4 regions of the Bacillus aquiflavi genome follow, and region 2 is predicted to be linked to each of the others. Evidence: riboswitches for the same ligand, from Rfam matches in the RefSeq annotation. Region 2 holds a riboswitch; each other region holds the start of a gene.
What was found. Region 2 has a riboswitch for cobalamin ahead of K6959_RS07215 (acyl-CoA thioesterase). Riboswitches for the same ligand answer to the same signal wherever they lie in the genome.

Region 1: linked by a shared signal. The riboswitch ahead of cobT (nicotinate-nucleotide--dimethylbenzimidazole phosphoribosyltransferase) and the one ahead of K6959_RS07215 (acyl-CoA thioesterase) in region 2 are both predicted to bind cobalamin.
Region 3: linked by a shared signal. The riboswitch ahead of K6959_RS08300 (ribonucleoside-diphosphate reductase subunit alpha) and the one ahead of K6959_RS07215 (acyl-CoA thioesterase) in region 2 are both predicted to bind cobalamin.
Region 4: linked by a shared signal. The riboswitch ahead of K6959_RS00100 (ABC transporter substrate-binding protein) and the one ahead of K6959_RS07215 (acyl-CoA thioesterase) in region 2 are both predicted to bind cobalamin.

Annotation. Positions count from the first base shown of each region.
Region 1 is NZ_CP082780.1:3,627,819-3,633,111, reverse strand. Features, by position in the region: gene K6959_RS17670 (MerR family transcriptional regulator) at 1-689, shown strand, start outside; gene K6959_RS17665 (CPBP family intramembrane glutamic endopeptidase) at 686-1,411, shown strand; gene K6959_RS17660 (hypothetical protein) at 1,774-2,031, shown strand; gene cobT (nicotinate-nucleotide--dimethylbenzimidazole phosphoribosyltransferase) at 2,415-3,464, opposite strand; cobalamin riboswitch at 3,546-3,720, opposite strand; gene K6959_RS17650 (hypothetical protein) at 3,791-3,985, opposite strand; gene K6959_RS17645 (nucleotide pyrophosphohydrolase) at 4,280-4,594, opposite strand; gene K6959_RS17640 (DUF2075 domain-containing protein) at 4,627-5,293, opposite strand, start outside.
Region 2 is NZ_CP082780.1:1,457,574-1,462,866, forward strand. Features, by position in the region: gene K6959_RS07205 (polysaccharide deacetylase family protein) at 97-894, opposite strand; gene rodA (rod shape-determining protein RodA) at 1,074-2,249, shown strand; cobalamin riboswitch at 2,672-2,865, shown strand; gene K6959_RS07215 (acyl-CoA thioesterase) at 2,993-3,484, shown strand; gene K6959_RS07220 (reverse transcriptase domain-containing protein) at 3,556-4,416, opposite strand; gene K6959_RS07225 (hypothetical protein) at 5,011-5,202, opposite strand.
Region 3 is NZ_CP082780.1:1,745,243-1,750,535, forward strand. Features, by position in the region: gene K6959_RS08295 (ribonucleotide-diphosphate reductase subunit beta) at 1-184, opposite strand, end outside; gene K6959_RS08300 (ribonucleoside-diphosphate reductase subunit alpha) at 206-2,458, opposite strand; cobalamin riboswitch at 2,601-2,791, opposite strand; gene K6959_RS08305 (alpha/beta fold hydrolase) at 3,011-3,787, shown strand; gene K6959_RS08310 (bacillibactin exporter BcbE) at 4,190-5,293, opposite strand, start outside.
Region 4 is NZ_CP082780.1:13,740-19,032, reverse strand. Features, by position in the region: gene K6959_RS00110 (adenosylcobinamide amidohydrolase) at 1-211, opposite strand, end outside; gene K6959_RS00105 (FecCD family ABC transporter permease) at 213-1,274, opposite strand; gene K6959_RS00100 (ABC transporter substrate-binding protein) at 1,237-2,214, opposite strand; cobalamin riboswitch at 2,353-2,546, opposite strand; gene K6959_RS00095 (DMT family transporter) at 2,647-3,003, opposite strand; gene K6959_RS00090 (DMT family transporter) at 2,969-3,340, opposite strand; gene K6959_RS00085 (GNAT family N-acetyltransferase) at 3,530-4,126, shown strand; gene K6959_RS00080 (hypothetical protein) at 4,226-5,002, opposite strand.

The DNA of each region.
Region 1 (5,293 bases), 1.6 Mb from region 2:
AAACAGGTGTTTCCGTTCGTACGCTTCGCTATTATGATGAAAAGGATTTATTAAAGCCCTCTTACATTTCTGAAACAGGTCGCAGATATTATAAAGATGATGACATCATCACCTTGCAAAAAATCACAGGATTAAAAGCGTTAGGATATTCGTTAAAAGATGTTCACCTGCTAATAAGGCAACCGCAATGGGGAATAACAGAATCTTTACGTTATCAAAAGGAAAAATTACTTCAAAAAGTAACAGACATTAAAAAGAATATTGAACTACTAGATCAAGCACTTTCATTAGCTCAAGCAAATAAGGTAGTCGAACCGGCAATTTTTATTGCCTTAATACAAAATAGCTTACAATGGAACCTCAGGAAGCAAAGGTTAAAGACTTATTTGCCGAATCAAATCGTGGACGAGATCTATGATGGATCTAATAGTAATAAGAATCATTATGATATTATGAAACGCTTAAAGGTAGCCTATAAGCAACAGTATACGGATGACAAAGTATATAACATTCTCGAAGAGCTTTTTTCTCAAGTCCCACGGGAGCTTTTTAAGCGGTTACTAACAGACCCTAAGCTATTAGAAATACAACTAGATGAAATGTTATTTCCTTCACCATTTAGTAAAGAAGAGGAACAGTGGCTAAGTGAAAAAATAGAGAACATGCTAAAGGAAGATAAAATAAAATGAATATCATCTTGTGGGGACTTATTTGTTTTATTCTTGTATATGAACCTATGATTGGTTATTGGTTATATCAAAGATTTAAAATGCGTGTTATAACTGACCCATCAATTAGGTTACGCTATTATCATATTCTGATGATAGGCTTGTGGTTATCAACGCTCATGATCTTAATAGTAATAGCAAACTTTAAGCTAACATTAAAAGATATACTGATAACAGTGCCGAATATTAACACAGAAATATTAGGTACGGTCATAACATATATTGTAATAGGAATAGTAATATTATATACTTTATTGCTTTTATATTACGTAATTGGATACTTCATTAGTGATCATGTGAAAAATCAGTTGATCTTCATGAAGCAAAAAAAAGTTGAGCAAATAACATTTACAGAAATACTACCTGTTACAAAGAGAGAAAAATCCACTTGGAATCAAGTAGCATGGACAGCGGGTATAACAGAAGAAATGATTTACCGTGGATTTCTAATATTTTCATTTACGACATTATTTCCCGAATGGTCGATTTGGCTCGTTCTATTATGTTCGTCAATACTATTCGGCCTTGCCCATACTTACCAAGGCTTATCTGGTGTCATACGAACAACCGTTTTTGGCTTTGTGTTTGGAATGCTTGCAGTCGCATTAAACTCCATTATACCGCTAATCCTTCTTCATACTTTAATTGATTATGTTGGAAAGCTAGGAAATATAGATGAATAACTCTATAGATAAATATCGTAACAAGCCGCTCATAGTTGAAAAAAGAAATATCCATAGACTTCCAAACTATTTCAAATCGATTCCATCGAATAGAACTTAATCAGGAACTATTATCACATGACGCTTATTCAAGCGTATTAGAATAGCTTATAAAATAATTTGATAATAAGCCCCTTGTATTTTGCGATAGAAAAGTGCAGAAAAAAGCAATAAAAATACAGAGACTTTCCACCCTTTAATTCCTTTTCGACAATGCGTATGACAGTTCTTGGCTGTCCTCCAATTTATTTTCATGATGTTAGACTCAAAAGTAGACACAGTTTACTTTATGATAGAAATAACTAATAATATGAGGTGTCCGCATGAGTAGAAAAAAATTTGATGAAGATTTCAAAAGAAGTACAGCCCAAAATGATGATGGAACAGAACAAGTCAGTCGCGCAAACAGTCACATAAAGGATCTATTCGTCATCATTCTCATCGTTGCAGCCAGTACTGTTCTAAGGATGATCAAGAGTCCTTTATTTTTCTCTCTACCGCGCTTTCGCTTGGTGACCTCATCATTCAAATACAGAGATAGATCTTTTCTGTACTTAAATGATGAGGAAATTAATGTCTAGTGTTTAACTTGCAATCTCGCGATAGTACATCCGTTCATATTCAGAGGGCAATAAATACCCATTGGCTGAAGGAATTCTTTTTGAGTTAAAGAATATTTTGATATATTCATAGATTTTTTTGCCTGTTCTCACTTTGTATATTTGGTTAAATAAATAAGCTCTTTCTTTAAGATACTGTTGAACGATTCAATACATGCATTGTCATAACAGTTTCCTTTTCTGCTCATGCTTTCATTCTTTTTTTTATTAAAAAGTGATTAATATCTTTTTTTCATTAGGCTTAGACAACCTCTTTAAATATTTTAAGAAATCAAAATTATGCATTGAAATAAATAATTGACAATAATTTCCCATTTTTTCGCTATAACCCTCTGAAACCTCAACTAAATTTTCATCCCAACCTCAGCAAAAGTAGCCATATGTTTTATCACGCTGACTGCACCCTCAACAATCGGGAATGCTAAAGCTGCTCCAGATCCTTCCCCAAGGCACATATCCATTCTTAACATCGGTTCAATCCCCAGTAGTTCACTTGCCATTCGTCCACCTGGTTCTGCAGAGGCATGGGAGACGATGAAATATTCCTTCGCTTTAGGTTCAATAGACGCTGCAATAATGGCAGCCACTGTTGAAATATAGCCGTCAACCACCACTGGAATTTGATTCGCCGCAGCTCCAAGCATCACACCTGCCATGCCGCCGATTTCTAGCCCTCCTACCTTGGCAAGAACATCTATCCCATCAGCCGGGTTTGGCTTGTTGATCTCAATGGCTTTCCTGATTACCTCTACTTTATGTTTAATTCCACCTTTACCAACTCCAGCTCCCCTGCCGGTAATTTCTAAAGGGTCACAATTCCCTAAAACAGACAAAATTGCTGTACTTGCAGTAGTGTTGCCAATACCCATTTCACCCGTGCCAAGCAAGTTGATACCTTTTTTTGTTTCTTGATTAACTATTTCAATCCCAACCTCTATCGATTTGATAGCCTCTTCCCTCGTCATGGCAGGACCTTTTGCCATATTTTCAGTACCATTTTTTATTTTCCTTTTGATCACTCCGGCATCATCTGGGATTTCCCCTTTTACACCAATATCTATTGCAACTACATCCGCTCCAGAAACCCTACTTAAAGCACACACACCAGTTAATCCTTTTGGAAACAACAAAGTTTGTGCTAATGTTACCGCTTGAGGGTTACTGGAAATCCCTTCTTCATAAACACCATGATCAGCCGCCATTACAATGACTGCTTTTTGGTCAATGATGGGATTAAAATTCCTTGTAATTCCAACTAACTGGATAGCAATATCCTCCAGCTTACCTAGACTTTTAGGAGGCTTTATCAAGCTGTCCATTCTTTCCCTTGCCTTAGCCATCATCTCTTCATCCAATTTTTCAATCTTATGAATCGTTTTTTGCAATAATTGCATTTCTCTCTCTCCTTTTTATAAAAAATAAAAGTCTGCAGTTTATTTCAAGAGCAAATAAACTACAGACTTTTCCATTATCTGATAACATCAAGCGAATAGGCAGGTCTCCTGGCTTAGGGTCATTGTTTTATTAACCTTCCCAGAATGATTCCAGTGGCATTTCTAATAAAACTCCCCTTTACAGTGGCGGGACCGCTGAAGATTTTCACTTCATTCCCTATTCTCCCCTAAGGGCACCTACTGCTTTTATTCTATTTTCTATTAATGTATAAAATTATAAAGTAATGATAGAAAACTGTAAAGTGGTTAAACGGATTGCTTATTGCTCAGACAAATAGGTAAAGGGTTAGGTAACACCCGATCAAATCGTTCATAGTCCACACATAGCCACGATCAAACACATACATGGCTTCTTTAGCATCTGCCAGTACTTTAAGCTGATTTTGGTCATGTTCTTTTGCTGCTGTAATGACAACTTTTTCTGAATAAACAGTATTTTTATCCATGAACACGAATTGCAAATGTAGTTTTTCACCTGCTTTTGTTTAACAAAATTTTGCCCATTTATCGTTAGTTAAGTCGTTTATGTAACTGTCTATCATATAACATGATATCAGACAACTGTATAAACTTTTCGAAACGAGAAACGGAAAAATACCCCAATAATCAACCTATGTATAAAATAACTAAAGCTAGTTGAAAAACTATTTAAAATAGGTTAGAGACGTTACCTAATACAGAACAACTTAACTGTGTACTTAAAGTTAAATACATTGAAAGCGTTAGAATCTACTAACAATCATTCAAGAATAAAATTATTTAAATTCTGTATATTTTGTTTTGTTCCCATACGCTTTTTCTACAGGATAATTATAATTATTTTTTTGAAGTTTTTCCTTAACAGCTTTATATACATCAATACCTGTTTCCTCGGAAAATAACAAGGCGTAGATCAATATATCTGCTAATTCATCTTTCATACTTTCAAGATGATGTTCTAGCGCTTCTTCACTCGTTTTCCATTGGAAAAGTTCTAACAATTCACTAGCCTCTAAAGACAAAGAAAGTGCTAGGTCTTTTGGATTATGAAATTGGCGCCAATCTCTTTCATCTCTAAATTTCACAACCATATCGCAGATCACCCATATCTTCACCTTCTCTGTTAAGATTGTAACAGCTTTTTTCTTAACGAATTATCACTTGCATAGATAAATAAACCTTTTATGCCACGCTTCATTAGAATATTGATTGAGTTTAATATAATTCTTTCCTTAGCCCTCTCAACATCACCAATTCCATCAGTACCTGTATATGCACCTATATCTTTATATAACTCTGTTTTGATGACTAACTGTTCCTTTTTCCTATCGTAAGTAACAGAAGGTCCTAGAATGACCCCTACATAATTCAAATCAAACCCTTGTACTGTATAAATGGAGCCTGCTTCGCTAACGGTTGTTTCTTTCTCTGCCCAAGTAGAATTCCTGTCTGTAATATTCCATGGAATTTGATATTCTCCTTGATCTTCCGTAACGTAGTAAACCTCTCCATCCTTTTTGTGAACATAGTCGAACGTTGACACTACACGGCTTAATCCGTATCGAGTATCTTTCCGGATTATTGCTTCGTGCATATCCTTTAATGATTCAAAAACTTTTAATTCATATGTACTCCCTTGTGGTATTGGCAGTACACGCTTTTGCTTAAAACTATTAATCCACTCTAATATTTCATCATTTGCGTGCATTCGAAACTGGTTCGTTAGCTCATAACGTTCATAATAGGAACTCTTCCCAATTAGATTTTCCAACGTTTTCTCTTCCCATAAA
Region 2 (5,293 bases):
TATGAACGTTGTTTCTAGCTTCGTCTCGTATTCTGAGAGGAGAGAAGATGCTAATTATTTGACTTGTCTGCAAGGTGAGAAGAGGAACTCCTCTTTTTAAAGATGAAAAAGCTGCGGAATGGTGACAAATGTAAATCCATCTTCCTGCAGTTTAGGAATAATGAGCTCTAATGCTTCTACTGTTCCAGATAAATCTTGAGTCCAGTGGCCGCCATCATGGAAAAGCACAACAGCTCCAGGATGAATATGATTAAGGACATTATTTTTAATTTGTTCTGCAGGAAGTTGTTTCCAATCATTGGAATCAACAGACCACATAACAGTCGTTAAATTTAATTTTCCCAACTCAATCGTTTGCTCCCGCGTTAATGATCCAAATGGAGGTCTAAATAATTTAGGTTTAATTCCGACAATTTTGTTCAATGCCTTTTCTGTTTCTGCAATTTCCCATTTCATTTGTTCTACGGTAGCTTTACCTAAATTAGGATGCCAATACGTATGATTTCCGATTGCATGACCTTCCTGAGCAACTCGCTTTACAATATAAGGATATTTTGAAACTTTAGCCCCCATCATAAAAAAGGTTGCCTTTACGTTATATTTTTTTAATACATTCAAGATTTGTGGTGTGTACTTTGCACTAGGACCGTCATCAAATGTAAGCGCAATTTTGTTCCCGATACCACGGATCACGACGATATTAGGGAATTCTTGCTGTAACCTCCAAAAAGAGACAGGCTTTTGCACCTGGACGGTTAAATTTGAGTGATGTTCAGGTTGTTCATTCTCGCTAACATGAGTTTCACTTATAGGTTCGGGTTTTTTTCCTGTCCATCCAGATAAGATCATAATAAAAGATAAAAAAATAATAAAAATACAATTTTTTTTCTTCATCCATTGACACCCCTTTTACAAACTTTCTTCTTATTTACTTATTATTAGTTTAAATTTGCTGTTCAATGTATCTTTTTATCAAATCTGATTTTTTATGATATAATGTTATTTCGAGTTTTTTATTTATGATCACGTTCTTAAGGCTTACGTTTAAAGAAATGCATGTTAAGGAGGATAGCATGGAAAAGAGAACAACGTTTCAAGCTTTTTCTAATTTCAGGCTTGATCAATCAATTATTGTTTGTTTATTACTCCTTTTTATCATTAGCTTAATTACTGTATATAGCGGTTCTGGTCAATATGCGCCAAGTGACCCTTACTTTTTTTTGAAGCGCCAAATTGTATGGTACATTATTGGACTTATCGTTTTAGGTGCAGTTATGACTTTTGATTATGAGTTATTGCCGAATTTTTCGCTCATTTTATATATTATAGGAATTGTGTTATTAATTGCGGTATACTTTTTCGGTATTGAGAAGAACGGTTCCCAACGTTGGCTTCAACTAGGAGGATTTTTACTTCAGCCATCAGAATTTATGAAAATCTTCCTTATCATCCACTTGGGGGCTCAAATAGATAAATTTAAGAAAAATTATCAAAATTCGTTCAAAAATCATTTAAAGCTTACGGTAACTTTATTTGCTTGGAGTATCCCACCGCTTTTACTTATTTTGAAACAGCCAGATTTAGGGACCTCATTGGTGATTATATCAATTGTATTCTCGTTGTTATTTGTTGCGGGTGTTTCTTTTAAAATTTTACTTTCGTTAATTGGGATCGGTTCATCTGTAATTGGTTCATTAGTTTATTTGCATTTTTTTCATTTTGATTTCTTTTCTAAAATGATTAAACCTCATCAACTTGAAAGAATCTACGGCTGGCTTGCACCTGAACAATATGCTTCAAGCTACGGCTACCAACATTTACAAGCAAAAACAGGTATCGGGGCTGGTCAAATGACCGGGCTTGGTTTTATGAATGGGGTGCAATCGCAAAGCGGCAGGGTGCCAGAAGTACATACTGATTTTATTTTTACTGTAATTGGTGAAGAATTCGGATTTATCGGTGCATCCATCTTAATAAGTATTTACTTTATTTTATTTTTCCGCATGATTTCAATTGCTTTAGAAGCAAATAGTGAGTATGGTACTTACATTATAACTGGGGTCATTGGTTTGTTAGCTTTTCAAATTTTTCAAAATATTGGGATGACCGTCGGTTTAATGCCGATAACAGGATTAGCCTTACCGTTTATTAGCTACGGAGGCAGTGCACTTTTAACGAATATGATTGCACTTGGACTCGTTTTGAATGTAAGAGCACGAACGAGAAAGTTTATGTTTTCTTCGTCATAGTTTCTTTTCTTATTTTTATTAAAAAGATTCATTTTTATCGTCCTTGATGTATATGATAACAATGTGAGAAAAAATCACTTGGTACGGGCATACCAAGTGATTTTAAAAAAATGTCTTATTTTTAGTTTACAAGCGCAACGATTAAAGAGAGAAAAGTGACGATGAAAAACAAAAATGTAAAGAAAACAAAGTAAATTTTGTTCATCTTTTCACCCCCTTTTATTTATGTATATGCATGTTGTTTTATGACATTCTTTTATTAGCAATATTTGTATAGTGAATATGTACTATTTTTCGTCCTAAAAAGGGCGTTTTTTTCTTTTTGTCATTTTCTTCGCTGTTAAAATAGGCATGATCATATAAAAACAATAATTGACATCATTTTCTGTACATGCTAATCTAGTTTTTATATTTCAACAATTAAATATTAGTTGGAATCAGGTTCCTTGAAAGAATACTTTCGAGGATTAAAAGGGAAGTTCGGTGAAATGCCGACACGGTCCCGCCACTGTGAAAGGATAATGCGCGGCAAAAATACCACTGATCGTTAGATTGGGAAGGTTGCTGCTCACAAATGATCCTTAAGTCAGGAGACCTGCCTGTTTCAGCAACACTGATAACCTACGGGAAATAGGGAGGTGTTATATAATATGTCTGACATTTATTTAGCATTTCTAATTTTCTATGTGAACAAATTAGGAGTGCTATTTTATTTGCAATAAATAGGGGAGTTGAATTTTAGAATGAAAAGTATTAGCGATCAAGCAAAAACAGTTTCTCAATCTCGAACGTATTTAACAGACCTCGTATTACCATCAGATACGAACCATCATGACACAATTTTTGGTGGAAAGGTAATGGCTTATGTAGATAAAATAGCCTGTATCGCAGCGATGCGCCATTGCCGTAAGCCTGTTGTTACCGTTTCAACTGATTCTTTTGATTTTTTGGCACCTATTAAAGCAGGTGAAGCGATAAGTCTTGAAGCATATGTTGCCTGGACTCATCGCACTTCAATGGAAGTGTTTGTTAAAGTAGAATCAGAAAATTTATTAACAGCTGAGAAACGATTGACTTCCCGTGCTTATTTGACGATGGTTGCGTTAAATGATCAAGGAAGGGCTGCATCTGTTCCACATGTGATTCCAGAGACCGTTGAGGAAAAGAGACAGTACGACCAAGCTTGGGAACGTTACAAAATAAGAATGAAGCGAAAGGAAAACTCAATCGAGTAGAGAGGAAAGTTATTTAACTTCCCATCCCTCTCACACCACCGTACGTACGGTTCCGTATACGGCGGTTCAACTTATATTGCAGTATGAACTTCTAAGTAATAATCTAAGGCAAAGGGGATTCCTCTTTGCTTTAGGCGTTTATTTGATAATGCTGTTTGAACAACTTTCGATAGCCCTATGTACCGATATCCTTTTCGGCAATAGGTCAGTCCTTTGGCTTCTTCTTCAGGTATACCCAATTGAATAAGTGATTGGATTCGCTTCTTATTACTTTTCCATTGTTTCCAAATGATGACTCGTAACCTAGAGCGCAATTTCGCATCAGTAGTTGTGAGTATCTTTTTCAACTTCGCGATTTTAAAGTAGTTCACCCATCCGTAAATAACTTGTCTTAATTTCATTATCCTGTTATTTAGGGAGATTCCTTGGTTGCGTTTCGTTAGCTGTTTTAGCTTTCTTTGGAATTTCCGTACCGAATCTTGATGCGCTCGTGGTTGATATTTTTTCGTATGCGTATCATAATAGAATCCAAATCCTAGAAATTTCGTATTTCCTGGTCTTGATATTCTACTTTTCTCTGCGTTTACGATTAACCCAAGTTTCTTTTCGATAAAATTTGTGATAGATTTCATGACACGATTGGCTGCTTTTTCACTTTTGACGAAGATGATGCTATCATCCGCATCTCTGACGAAATTTAGATTTCTTGCTTCTAATTCATTAAGCATGATGTTGCTTAATAGCGGACTCAGGTTACCACCTTGCGGTGTTCCAATGGGAGTGTTTTCACGTTTCCCATTCACCATTACTCCACTTGTTAGATATTTTCGTATGAGTGATATGACATCGCCATCCTTGATTGTATAAGAAATTATTCTCATTAACTTATCATGATGGACAGTATCAAAGAAGCGTTCTAGGTCAATATCAATTAACCACGTGTTGGTTTCTGCTGACTTCTCACGATAAACCTTATTCGACCAGTTTTCTTTATAGGGGACTCCTCAACTGTTCGTGAGACCTCCCAAGGTAAGACATTTATCTTTCCTCTTTTTATCTGCCTGATTTACTTCACAGAGTTACGCACATCTTTTGGACTTTGACTTGTTTAGTAGTCTTATCCTTCTGTAAAGCCTTGGTATCAGATTTCTGTTCGTCAGACCAAGATTTTGGTACACGCTTCCTTCAGCTCTTGCCTCACGACAAGCACCTTGCGCTTCCCTAGTGGTTGGATGATGTGTTCCCCCACAGTGGACTTGCACCACCTAGATAAATGCCATGCCTGGCACACTAATAAAAAGCCAAAGGCTAATAAATGACCTTTGGCCGTATACTGTTAACAACCGTTTCATTTTTCGTCTATAGGCTTTAACAGCTTGAGAAAATGATGTCTTAAAATTTTCGATTTGTATACAAAAAACTAATATTTGAATGGATTCTCTAGTCAGTTGAGGCGCAAGCAACAAGGTCGAAGGGAATAGAACAGGCATTCATGAGTCCGTTTGTCAACAGTCTGAAATTTATGTTCATAAATTTTCATTTTGCTGATGAATTTCGTCACTGCCAAGAAGTTCATTTGCATATTCCAAATCTTTATGCTTATTTACCGAGTTTCCATGATGATAGTTCTCTTTATTAATTGTACCAACATCAGTTCTAATCGTTATTTTCGGTTCTTCCGGTATGTTTGATAGTGTGGAGTTTTCTTTTTCTTTCACTTCCAATTCACCTTCCTTAAAAGTGTTACCATTATTTTTTGTGAATTGAATGATCAATATACTAAAAAGCTGACAGCATATTTAGCCATCA
Region 3 (5,293 bases), 290 kb from region 2:
GAGACATGTTAATTTCAAATGGCGTCCAAAAGTTTGCTAACATTTTTTTGTATTTAGGATAAGCCCATTTATATTGGACATCATCCCAATTTAAAATATTTGAACATTCCCCATTAATAATGGCTGTCGCTCTATTTGGAGCTGTTTTGTTTGTGATGGGTCTTTTAATTACTTTTTCAGTCATGATTCATTCTCCTTTTCACTTTTAACTAGAACACGAATCGCAATCTTCAATTTCCGATGAAGTGGAACGTAAGTAATAGGTTGATTTTAAACCGCTTTCCCAAGCATCGAGATGGAGGGCTAGCAATTCTTTCGCCTTGATCGTGTTTTGGATATATAAATTAAAGGAAATTGCCTGATCAATATGGCGCTGGCGTTTCGCATTTTGCATTATGCTCCAATGCTGGTCAATTAAATGGGCCGATTTATAGTACCAAGTCGTATATTCTGATAAATCAGGCGCAGTGACTGGAAGCTTATAATCTTTTTTCTCCTCTGAATAAAACTTTTTAAAAATCGGATCAATACTCGGAGTGCTGCCTGCAATTAGCGCTGTTGAAGCATTTGGGGCAACAGCCATTAAATAACCGTTGCGAATTCCATTTTCGCTCACCTTTTCCTTCAGCTTGTCCCAAGGAAGAGTAGAGTGATGACTACAATAATTTCGTTTTGTAAAATAATCTCCTGTACTCCAATCAGAGCCTTTAAAAACTGGGTATGCGCCTTTTTCAATTGCAAGCTCCATACTTGCTTCAATCGTGTAGTGGGCAATTTGCTCATAAAGAGTGTCGGCGTAACTAACTGCCTCATCACTTTCCCATTTTATATTCTTCTTTGCGAGAAGATGGTGCCACCCGAACGTTCCAAGTCCAATTGCACGGTATTTTTGATTTGTAAGCTTTGCTTGTAAAACAGGAATATCATTTTGATCGATTACATTATCAAGCATGCGAACTTGAATCGGAATGAGACGTTTTAACACGTCATCTTGAACCGCTTTTGCTAGATTAATAGACGAGAGATTACAAACGACAAAATCTCCAGGCTGCTTTTCAACAATGATTTTTCCGTCTTTCACAACTTGTTTACATACATTTGTTTCACTTTGGTTTTGGGCGATTTCTGTACAAAGGTTCGTACAGTAAATCATTCCGAGATGATGGTTAGGATTTTTTCTATTCGCTTCATCTCGATAAAACATAAACGGAGAACCTGTTTCAAGCTGGCTTCTCATGATTCTCTTCATGACTTCGATTGCCGGGACGGTCTCTTTTGAAAGAAGTGGATGTTTGGCACATTGGAAATACTTTTCACGGAATGAACCTTCACCGCGTTTTTCATCATAGAAATCCTCTAATGAAAATCCGAGTACAGACCGAACTTCATGCGGGTCAAATAAATGCCAATCGCCACGCTTTTCAACTTGCTCCATAAATAAATCTGGAATACATATCCCAGTAAATAAATCGTGAGTTCGATAACGTTCATCTCCGTTATTCAACTTAGCATCAAGGAACGAGAAAATATCTTTATGCCATACATCCAAATAAACACTAATCGCTCCTTTCCGCTGTCCTAGCTGATCAACGCTAACAGCTGTATTATTTAATAATTTCATCCATGGGATCACACCTGAGGACGCTCCTTTAAAGCCTTTAATGTCACTACCGCGGCTCCGTATTTTTCCTAAATAAACGCCGATCCCGCCGCCGTTTTTTGATAAATTTGCAATGTCTGTGTTGGTGTCATATATACTTTGCAAACTATCATCAATCGTATCGATGAAGCAGCTTGAAAGCTGTCCCCAACGCTTACCTGCATTCGTTAATGTCGGAGTTGCAACTGTCATATAAAGATGGCTAAGAGCCCAATACGCTTCACGGACGAAATGAAGTCGCTTCTCTTTTTCTTCATGCATCATTAACGTCATTGCAATCACCATAAAACGTTCTTGTGGAAGCTCATAAATATGCCCGCGTCGATCTTTAGCTAAATAGCGGTCAGAAAGCATGCGAATACCGATATAGGTGAATAATTCATCTTTCTTCGGATCAATTTCCTCTCCTAAAGCATCAATTTCTGCTTTATCATAATTTTCTAAGAGGGAAGGGGAATAAATTTCTTTCTCTGTTAAAATTGAAATTAATTCAAAAAAAGAACCGTAAGTTGACGACGTTGAATTCCGATTTGTTTTCGCTTCTTCATACAAGTGCAACAGCCAAATTCGTGCTGCAACAAATGTCCAATCGGGCTCCTGTTCGCTCATATTTGCCACGCACTCAAGAACAAGAAGATGACAAAACTCATCCATATTTTCTCTGTTTACTTGTTCCCAAATGATTTCCGCTCGTTCCTTTAATGAAGTAATGTTTAAATGTGGAAAGCTTTGTTGAACAGAATCAAGCTCTTTCATCCAAGTAATAAAAGCTTCATCGATTGGAGCTTTTACAGTCATAAAGAAAACCTCCTAAAATATATATTCATAGTCATTGAAAATAAAAAAATCCGCTCGGGTCAGAGCGGATCAAACGATAGTAAAAAAGACATCAATTCAAATTTGTACTATCGTTTCATCTTCTCAATCCCCGAAGAATCGAAACTTAAAACAAGCTTTGGCAGGTCTCCTGGCTTGTGCATCGTTCTACTTTAAGACCTTCCCATACATTCCTTTGAAAGCATGTACAGTGGATTTCTTATTTCGTCCGCACTTACAGTTGCGGGGACAGCTCCGGAATTTCACCGGATTCCCTATTAAGTCACGAATGACACCAACTCTTGTCAGTTTTCAATATATAGTATTAAATTTTAATTTCAAATCAATATATTGTGTATTTTATCATACTTCAGTAAAAAGACAATGAAGCTTTGCAAAAAATAAAACAAAGATAATGTTGTTAAAATAGGGATTTTTTATAAAAGGACAACAATGATGAGATTTCATCACATTTTTAACTTAAATTAGGAAATATTAATGAAGACCATTTGTAGTTAGGAAGGTGTAGTAAAAATGCCCTATTTTCAATATAATAAAATAAATATTTTTTTTGATGATAAAGGTACAGGAATTCCGCTCGTATTTATTCATCCTCCTGGAATGGGCCGAAAAGTATTTTATCATCAATACTCTCTCAGTAAACATTTTCGGATTTTAACTCCCGATTTAAGCGGTCATGGAGACACTTCCGGTGCTTTAGAACATGTAACGATGAAAAATTTCGCCTCCGAGATTCGGGCGTTATTAGATCATTTATCAATTGCTAAAGCAGTCATTTGTGGTTATTCTTCTGGAGGATGTGTCGCCCAAGAATTTGCTCTTTCTTATCAAGACCGCACTTTAGGGCTAATTTTGGCGGGCGGATTTCCAGAAATAAGATCAGCTGTATTACGGTATGAGCATCAAATCGGAATGTATTTTATAAAAAACTTTCCAAGTGCTATTAAATTTGCAATTGCCGCTGCTCATACATTAGAGCCGAATTTACGCAATATGTTAAAAGAGCATATGGATCAAGCGAACCGAAAAGTATGGTTTGATTTTTATAATCGTTCATTGCACTTTTCATGCGTGGACAGACTGCCTCAATTAAAAATCCCTTTACTATTAATTTATGGCGCAAAAGATTTCACAAACCAGCATATTCGAGCTTATCGGAGAGTGACTTCATTTCAAGCTGCTTTTATTAAAAAAGCACACCACCAATTGCCCTTTAAAAATTGGCAGCTATTTAACCAAATCATTACTGGGTTTGTTGTTGACCATTTTTCAACAGATGAGCAATCATAATCGGAATTTTCACCCCCTGCCTCAAAGTCAGGAAAAAGAATGATGACCAATAGTGCGGGGGATTCCTCTTTAAATTCAAGTCAACAATAATACCTTCTTAAATGAAATAATCAGGAAATAAAATTGCTTATTAATCAACAAAATATCAGATTAACAAATTACGTCAAAAAACTTAACACAACCCCTCTTCGGTTTAGGTCTTGGCAGTCGGCCTATACATTTGATCGATCGTTCGCAGGGAACAGAGTATATAAACAGTAGTGTTGGATGGCCCCTTGCAGAAGAAGTAACGATTAATTATAATCCTTCAGCTGAATAATAAAGATCAAGTAGAGTCTTTATTATGATGGGGTATTAAGATCTATATTAAATAGCAAAAGGCCTAATGGAATATCATCTGCATTAGGCCTCTTGTTCAGGACGGATCGCTTTAAAGGAAAGAATCGCGGCTAAGACGCATAAACCGCTTAATCCCCAAAATATCCATTTTTCCTGTCCTTTCATGAGCAAAGCAATAACAGGTGGTCCAGCTGCAACTCCGATAAATCTCATTGAACTATAAATCGAGGTAATCGTTCCCCGTTGGTCTTTCGCTATACCTTGTGTAATCATCGCATCAAGACACGGAAGGGCTACGCCAATTCCGACTCCGCTAATAAAGAACATAATAATTAAATACCAAAGCTTATCTGAAAGACCTATTAGTGCAATAGAGCTACCTAGTAATAAAATCCCGCCAAATGTAACCCATTTCATTAAAACTTTATTTTCTTTAATCAATTTTCCTGCCGTAAATGATGCGATACATAATGCCCCGAGTGGAATTGCTAATAATAGCCCTTTTTTGACATCCTTCACTTTATAAGTTTCCTCTAAAATTCCAGATAAATAAAAAAGAACACCAAATAATACGAACATAAGAATCCCGCCAATGATAAAAATAGCGGTAATCCATCTTCCATTATCAGCAAAAATCTGCCTAATTTTCTGAATAAACCTTTTAAACGGCAGAACGTCTTCTTCCTTTTTCTTTGGATTTTTTACTAAAAAAAGCATTAATAATATTGAAATAACGCAAAAAACAGGAATTGCAAAAAACGGAAGAAACCAAATGATCCCTGCTAAAAGCGCTCCTAAAATCGGACTTAATACTTTTCCCATTGTATTAGATGTTTCAATGACTCCAAGCATACTGCTTACATCTGAATCTCTTCGAAACATGTCACCGACAAGGGGAAGGACAATGGGGGCGGCGCCGGCAGCTCCAATTCCTTGCAGCATTCTGCCTAGCAAAATGACTAAATAGGCATTTTCCATTTTCCACGCTGCAAATCCAGAAATAAGTCCGCCAATTCCAGCAATAAAAAGGCTTGGAATAATCACCTTTTTTCTGCCAATCCGATCTGATAAATAACCAGCTAACGGTATTAAAAAAATGGCAACGACAGAATAAACTGTAATAATCATACTTGATTGTAATGAGGAAATTGAAAGCTTTTTCTCCAT
Region 4 (5,293 bases), 1.4 Mb from region 2:
TAGGAGAATATGATGTAAGCGGTTTTCCTTTTACAGTAATCGTGCCTTGCTTCGGCTGCAAGATGCCGCTGACCATTTTTAATAATGTTGTTTTACCGCTGCCATTAGGTCCTAAAACTCCAAATAGCTCTCCCTGCTCTACATGAAAGGAAAGATCATGTAACACACTCGCACTTGAATACCCTCCTGTTAAATGTTGTATCGTAAGCATGTTATCCCCTTCTCTCCATTCGTCTTCTTAGCAAAATAATCGCAAAAACTGGAGCACCTATTAAAGAGGTAATCACACCAATCGGCAATTCGATCGGTGAAATAATCATTCTGGCGACTAAATCTGCCAAGATTAAAAAGGCACTGCCCGTTAAAATGGATAACGGTAAAAGATGTTTATGGTCAGGTCCCCATAACAATCTTGTCAAATGAGGGATGACAAGACCAACAAAACCAATCGTCCCTGATACAGCAACAGCTGCCCCAGTTAATACCGAACCTGCCAGTAACACCGTCATCTTCCGCCTACGGACATCTACACCTAAATGTTGCGCCCGTTCTTCTCCAAAAGACATCGCATTCAATTCTTTTCCATTTAACATGAGTAATAAAGAACCGAATATAAAGAAAGGTAAAATAATGCCAACATAATTCCAACCTCGCATCGACACACTTCCTAGAAGCCAGCCAATAATTTGCCGAAGTTCCTCACCTGTTAACGCTATCATTAAAGAGATGAGTGCACCTAAAAAAGAACTAAAAATAATTCCTGTTAAAATAATCGTTTCCACTTTCATCGAACGATCCACTTTCCGCGCAAAAAAGAGCACGGCAAAGATCGTCGCAATGGAAGTAATAATGCTAAAAATCGGCAATGTAAAGCCCTTTAAAAATGGCACAGATAAATGAAAAAATAAAACGATCACCGCGCCGACCGAAGCCCCTGATGAAACACCTAACGTATATGGATCCGCTAATGGGTTACGTAGCAAACCTTGGAAAGCCGCTCCGGCAATTGCGAGAGATGCTCCAACTAAACCAGCTAAAATAACACGAGGCAAGCGAATATTCATGACGATATTTCCATACATCGGATCGAGCATTTCAATTGAACCTATCTGAAACACTTCGAAACCAATGATTTGGAAAATATTCACGATCGGAACAGATACTGTCCCGATCGATATTCCTAATAACACTGCCGTAAAAAGAAACAGCCCTGCCAATGTGTAAGCAAAGATCTCATTACTCTTTAAAAACGTCTGGATAAATCGCTTTTGCAAGCTGCTCTACTCCTTCTGCCAGCCTTGGACCTGAACGATTCACAATATCTGCGTGAACATCAACTACTTGTTGATTTTTCACAGCCGGTACATCTTTCCAGCCTTCACGACTTAATACTTGTTCAGCTGGATTGTCTACATAATATCCATATGTAGTGACAATCACATCTGGATTAAGTTCAATAATTGCCTCTTCAGTTAATTGAACCCATCCTTCTTGTTCTTTTGCCGCATTTTCAGCATTTACAATTTGAATCATTTCATCCATAAAAGTGTTTTTCCCTGGCGTGAAAATTTCCGGGGCAGGAGCCACTTCGATAAAGACTTTTTTCTTGTCCTTAATTTTTGCTGTCTTATCTTTAATCTCGGAAACTTTATCTTTCATGTCTTTAATTATTTTTTCGGCTTCTTCTGTTTCTCCGGTTGCTTTTCCAATCATTTGAATAGACTCATAAACTTTATCAAAATTTTGAGCATCATTTACGACAAGAACTGTAATCCCAGCGTTGCGAAGCTGTTGTAATCCTTCTGCTGACTTTTCTGAATTAGAAGCATGGGCTAGTACTAAGTTAGGCTTTAATGAAATAATCTTTTCAATATTAAAATCCATTCCGCCAATTTTTTCTTTTTCCAAAGCTTCTTCTGGATAATTATCATAATCGTTTACACCAACAATATGATCTCCCAAACCTAAAGCAAATGCGATTTCTGTATTACTTGGCATCAGTGAGATAATTTTTTCTGGCTTTTCTTCAATGACAACCTCATTACCATCACCATCTTTAATCGTAACTGGGAATGAAGCTTCTTCCTTTTGTCCAACATTTGTTTCTTGTTGCTTTTCATTTTGTGACTCTTTCGGCTTTTCCGCGGAGTTACATCCAACTAATAATCCGAATGAGAGTAGTAATACGAATATAAAAGAATAATACTTTTTCAATGCTGTTCCTCCCTATTTTTCCATAGTAAAGACAATTAAAAAACATCTCCCGTCTTGATGGAGATGTTAATCGGAGTCTTTATAAAACATTGTAAAAATAATCATATGCCGACTGACACCTCCCTATCCTCGTAGGTTTTTGGTGCACAAGAAATAGGCAGGTCTCCTGGCTCATGGTCATTGCTTGCCGCACCCTTCCCATACATTTATTAAAAGCACAGTGGGCACATCGCAGCTTGCTACCATTTACAGTGGCGGGACCGCGTTGGATTTTCACCAACTTCCCTTTTAAGTCTTCAATAAAGGAAGACACCTAGCTCTGTGATCATTATGAAATTTTCCGCTTGATCAAATTATACACGAGAATAAAGTTTATGGGGAATATTTTTTATTCATAAAGCTTTAGACTTTAACAACTAGCAGGAGTTTTTATTAAGAACTAACTAGCTTCAGCCCAACACCGCCGCAAATAATCATTCCGATAAACAAAAGGCGCTTCCAACTTTTTGATTCCATAAAAAAAATCATTCCATATAAAACACTCCCTGCAGCCCCAATCGCTGACCAAATAGCATACGCCGTTCCAATCGGAATGTCTATTAAAGACTTTGACAAATAATAAAAACTAATGATTGCCGAAATAATCGATAGAGCTGTATAACGCTTTACTGTAAAGCCTGCAGAATATTTCATAAAAACAACAAATCCAATTTCTCCAAAGCCAGCAACTAATAAGTAGAACCAAGCCACTGTTTTAACACTTCCCTTTAACCTTAGTTTCTTGCTCATCTGAAGATGACATCACTAAACCAATTATGCCGCCGAACAGTAAGGTTAAAAAAAATAACTTTAAAACACCGCCATCTTCATTCAAAAATAAGATCCCGATTAATACTGTGCCTACTGCACCGATTCCAGTGAAAACAGCATACGCCGTCCCCATAGAAATATCACGCATCGCTTGAGAAAATATCCAAAAACTTACAATGATTAACACAATCGTTATAATACTAGGAATTAATCTTGTAAATCCATTTGAAAACTTTAAACCAAACGCCCAGCCAATTTCTGATATTCCTGCAATAAATAAGTAAACCCAAGCAAGACGTTTATTTTTTCGATCCATTGATAAACCCCCCTACAATTGCAATAGACCATCTTTGTAATCTATTATAAGATTAAGCTGTATTGAACTTGTATTTCCTTTCCATCATAGCTGAAAAGACATGTGAAACGATAGTCTCACACAAATGAGTCTAAAACAACAATATTGTTTACCATAGCATAAAAACAATAAAAGGGAGTGGGTAAAAAGATGGACAGTTTTATCCCAATTATTCACGGAAAAAAAGTGACGCTGCGAAGAAAAACTGAAAAGGATTTGCAAACTCTTTGGACATATATTTATGGGACAATGAATCCCGAGTGGAAAAAGTGGGATGCTCCTTATTTTCCGCTTAAACATCTCGATTTTCAGACGTATCGGAAGCAATCATTGCCATTATTAACAGCCATTTATCCACATCGAATGGTCATCGAAGTGGACGGGAAAGTAATTGGGACAGTGAGCTACTATTGGGAAGACGAACTATCTAAATGGCTTGAAGCTGGAATCGTTATTTTCGATTCAGATTATTGGAATGGTGGTTATGGGACAGAGGCACTTGCTTTATGGATCGATTATTTATTTTTAACATTACCAATTGTACGTGCAGGAATAACGACATGGTCAGGAAATACACGGATGATGCGTACCGCAGAAAAAATCGGAATGATGGTTGAAGGAAGAATGCGAAAATGCCGTTACTATAACGGTCAATATTATGACTCGATCCGGATGGGAATATTAAAAGAAGAATGGGAGCAAGAAAAACAGCATCCGCAATCGACGGTTTATCATCTTTTTCATTAAACAAACGTTTGATTCATGTGAAAACTTGCCCCTAAAGGGCAAGTTTCAATGGTGACAAACATCCCATCCCTTTTTAAAAAGTTCGTTTTTGCCTTCATTTTATTTACTGTATATCCGCCATTCCTTCGATTTACGATCAAATACTAGCTTTGCATCACACTCATGATTAGATTCCTGTTCATATACTTCATACATGTCGTCCATGTTGGCAAAATCCCCAATTACCCACATCGGGATTTCAATTCGATTACGATTTTGGAGCGCTTTTTTCAAAGAAATAACCGTTCCTTCTTTAATCATATCCCTCAAAGATAATAATGTATCTTGCTGGATTGTCGGATAGCTTCGCTTTTTTCCAATGCGAAATAAACTTTTCTCAAACTTTAGCTTTCCTACTTTAGAAGGAATCAATCTGCCGAGCATCCAATAAAAATCTTCTAGATGTCGATAATATGTTTTATTAAACCAGCCATCATCATGAGCTAAATATACGTATTGGTTGCCTAACTGACTGTAAAAAGGCGTATGCAAATGCTGCTTTAAATGACCTAAATATAAAAGTTCTGCAATTTCTTGCTGTGTTAATTCATTTAAGCCGTCTTCTTCTTCAAAATCAAGCCAACAAAAGTCACCGTAATCATAGACGTCATCCTTAATTAGCTTTTCTATCCGCTCGCTTGGGACATACTCAAGTAAAGTATGCATATTAAAATCGCCATCATCAAATTGGTGCTTCAATAATAATATATTGCCGAGCGGATTCGGAACTGTTTGAGCAAATTCAAAAAACTCAATTCCATGAGACAAAATATATTGATTATTTTCATTTAAATAGATATATACGAGATCACAAACATCACTATTATGCTTTTTCAATTACGAAACCTCCGAACAAATAAACCGTGGTAAAATAAAATTTCAAGGGAAAATTATTCTTGTATATGAAAGTATTAACGAAATGAAGTCATAACACTAAATAAAACTTTATGTAAATTCACAATTTAATATGAATACTGCCGTCACTTAAATTGACGTTTCATAACTGCTAGAAGTTTCACTTATTGAAAAAAAGACAGCTTCAGACGAAACTGCCTAATAAAGTTATATTAACAAAAAAAACGAAAAATATCTTAAAAAGAGATTCATTTTTATATAAAATGAAACTAT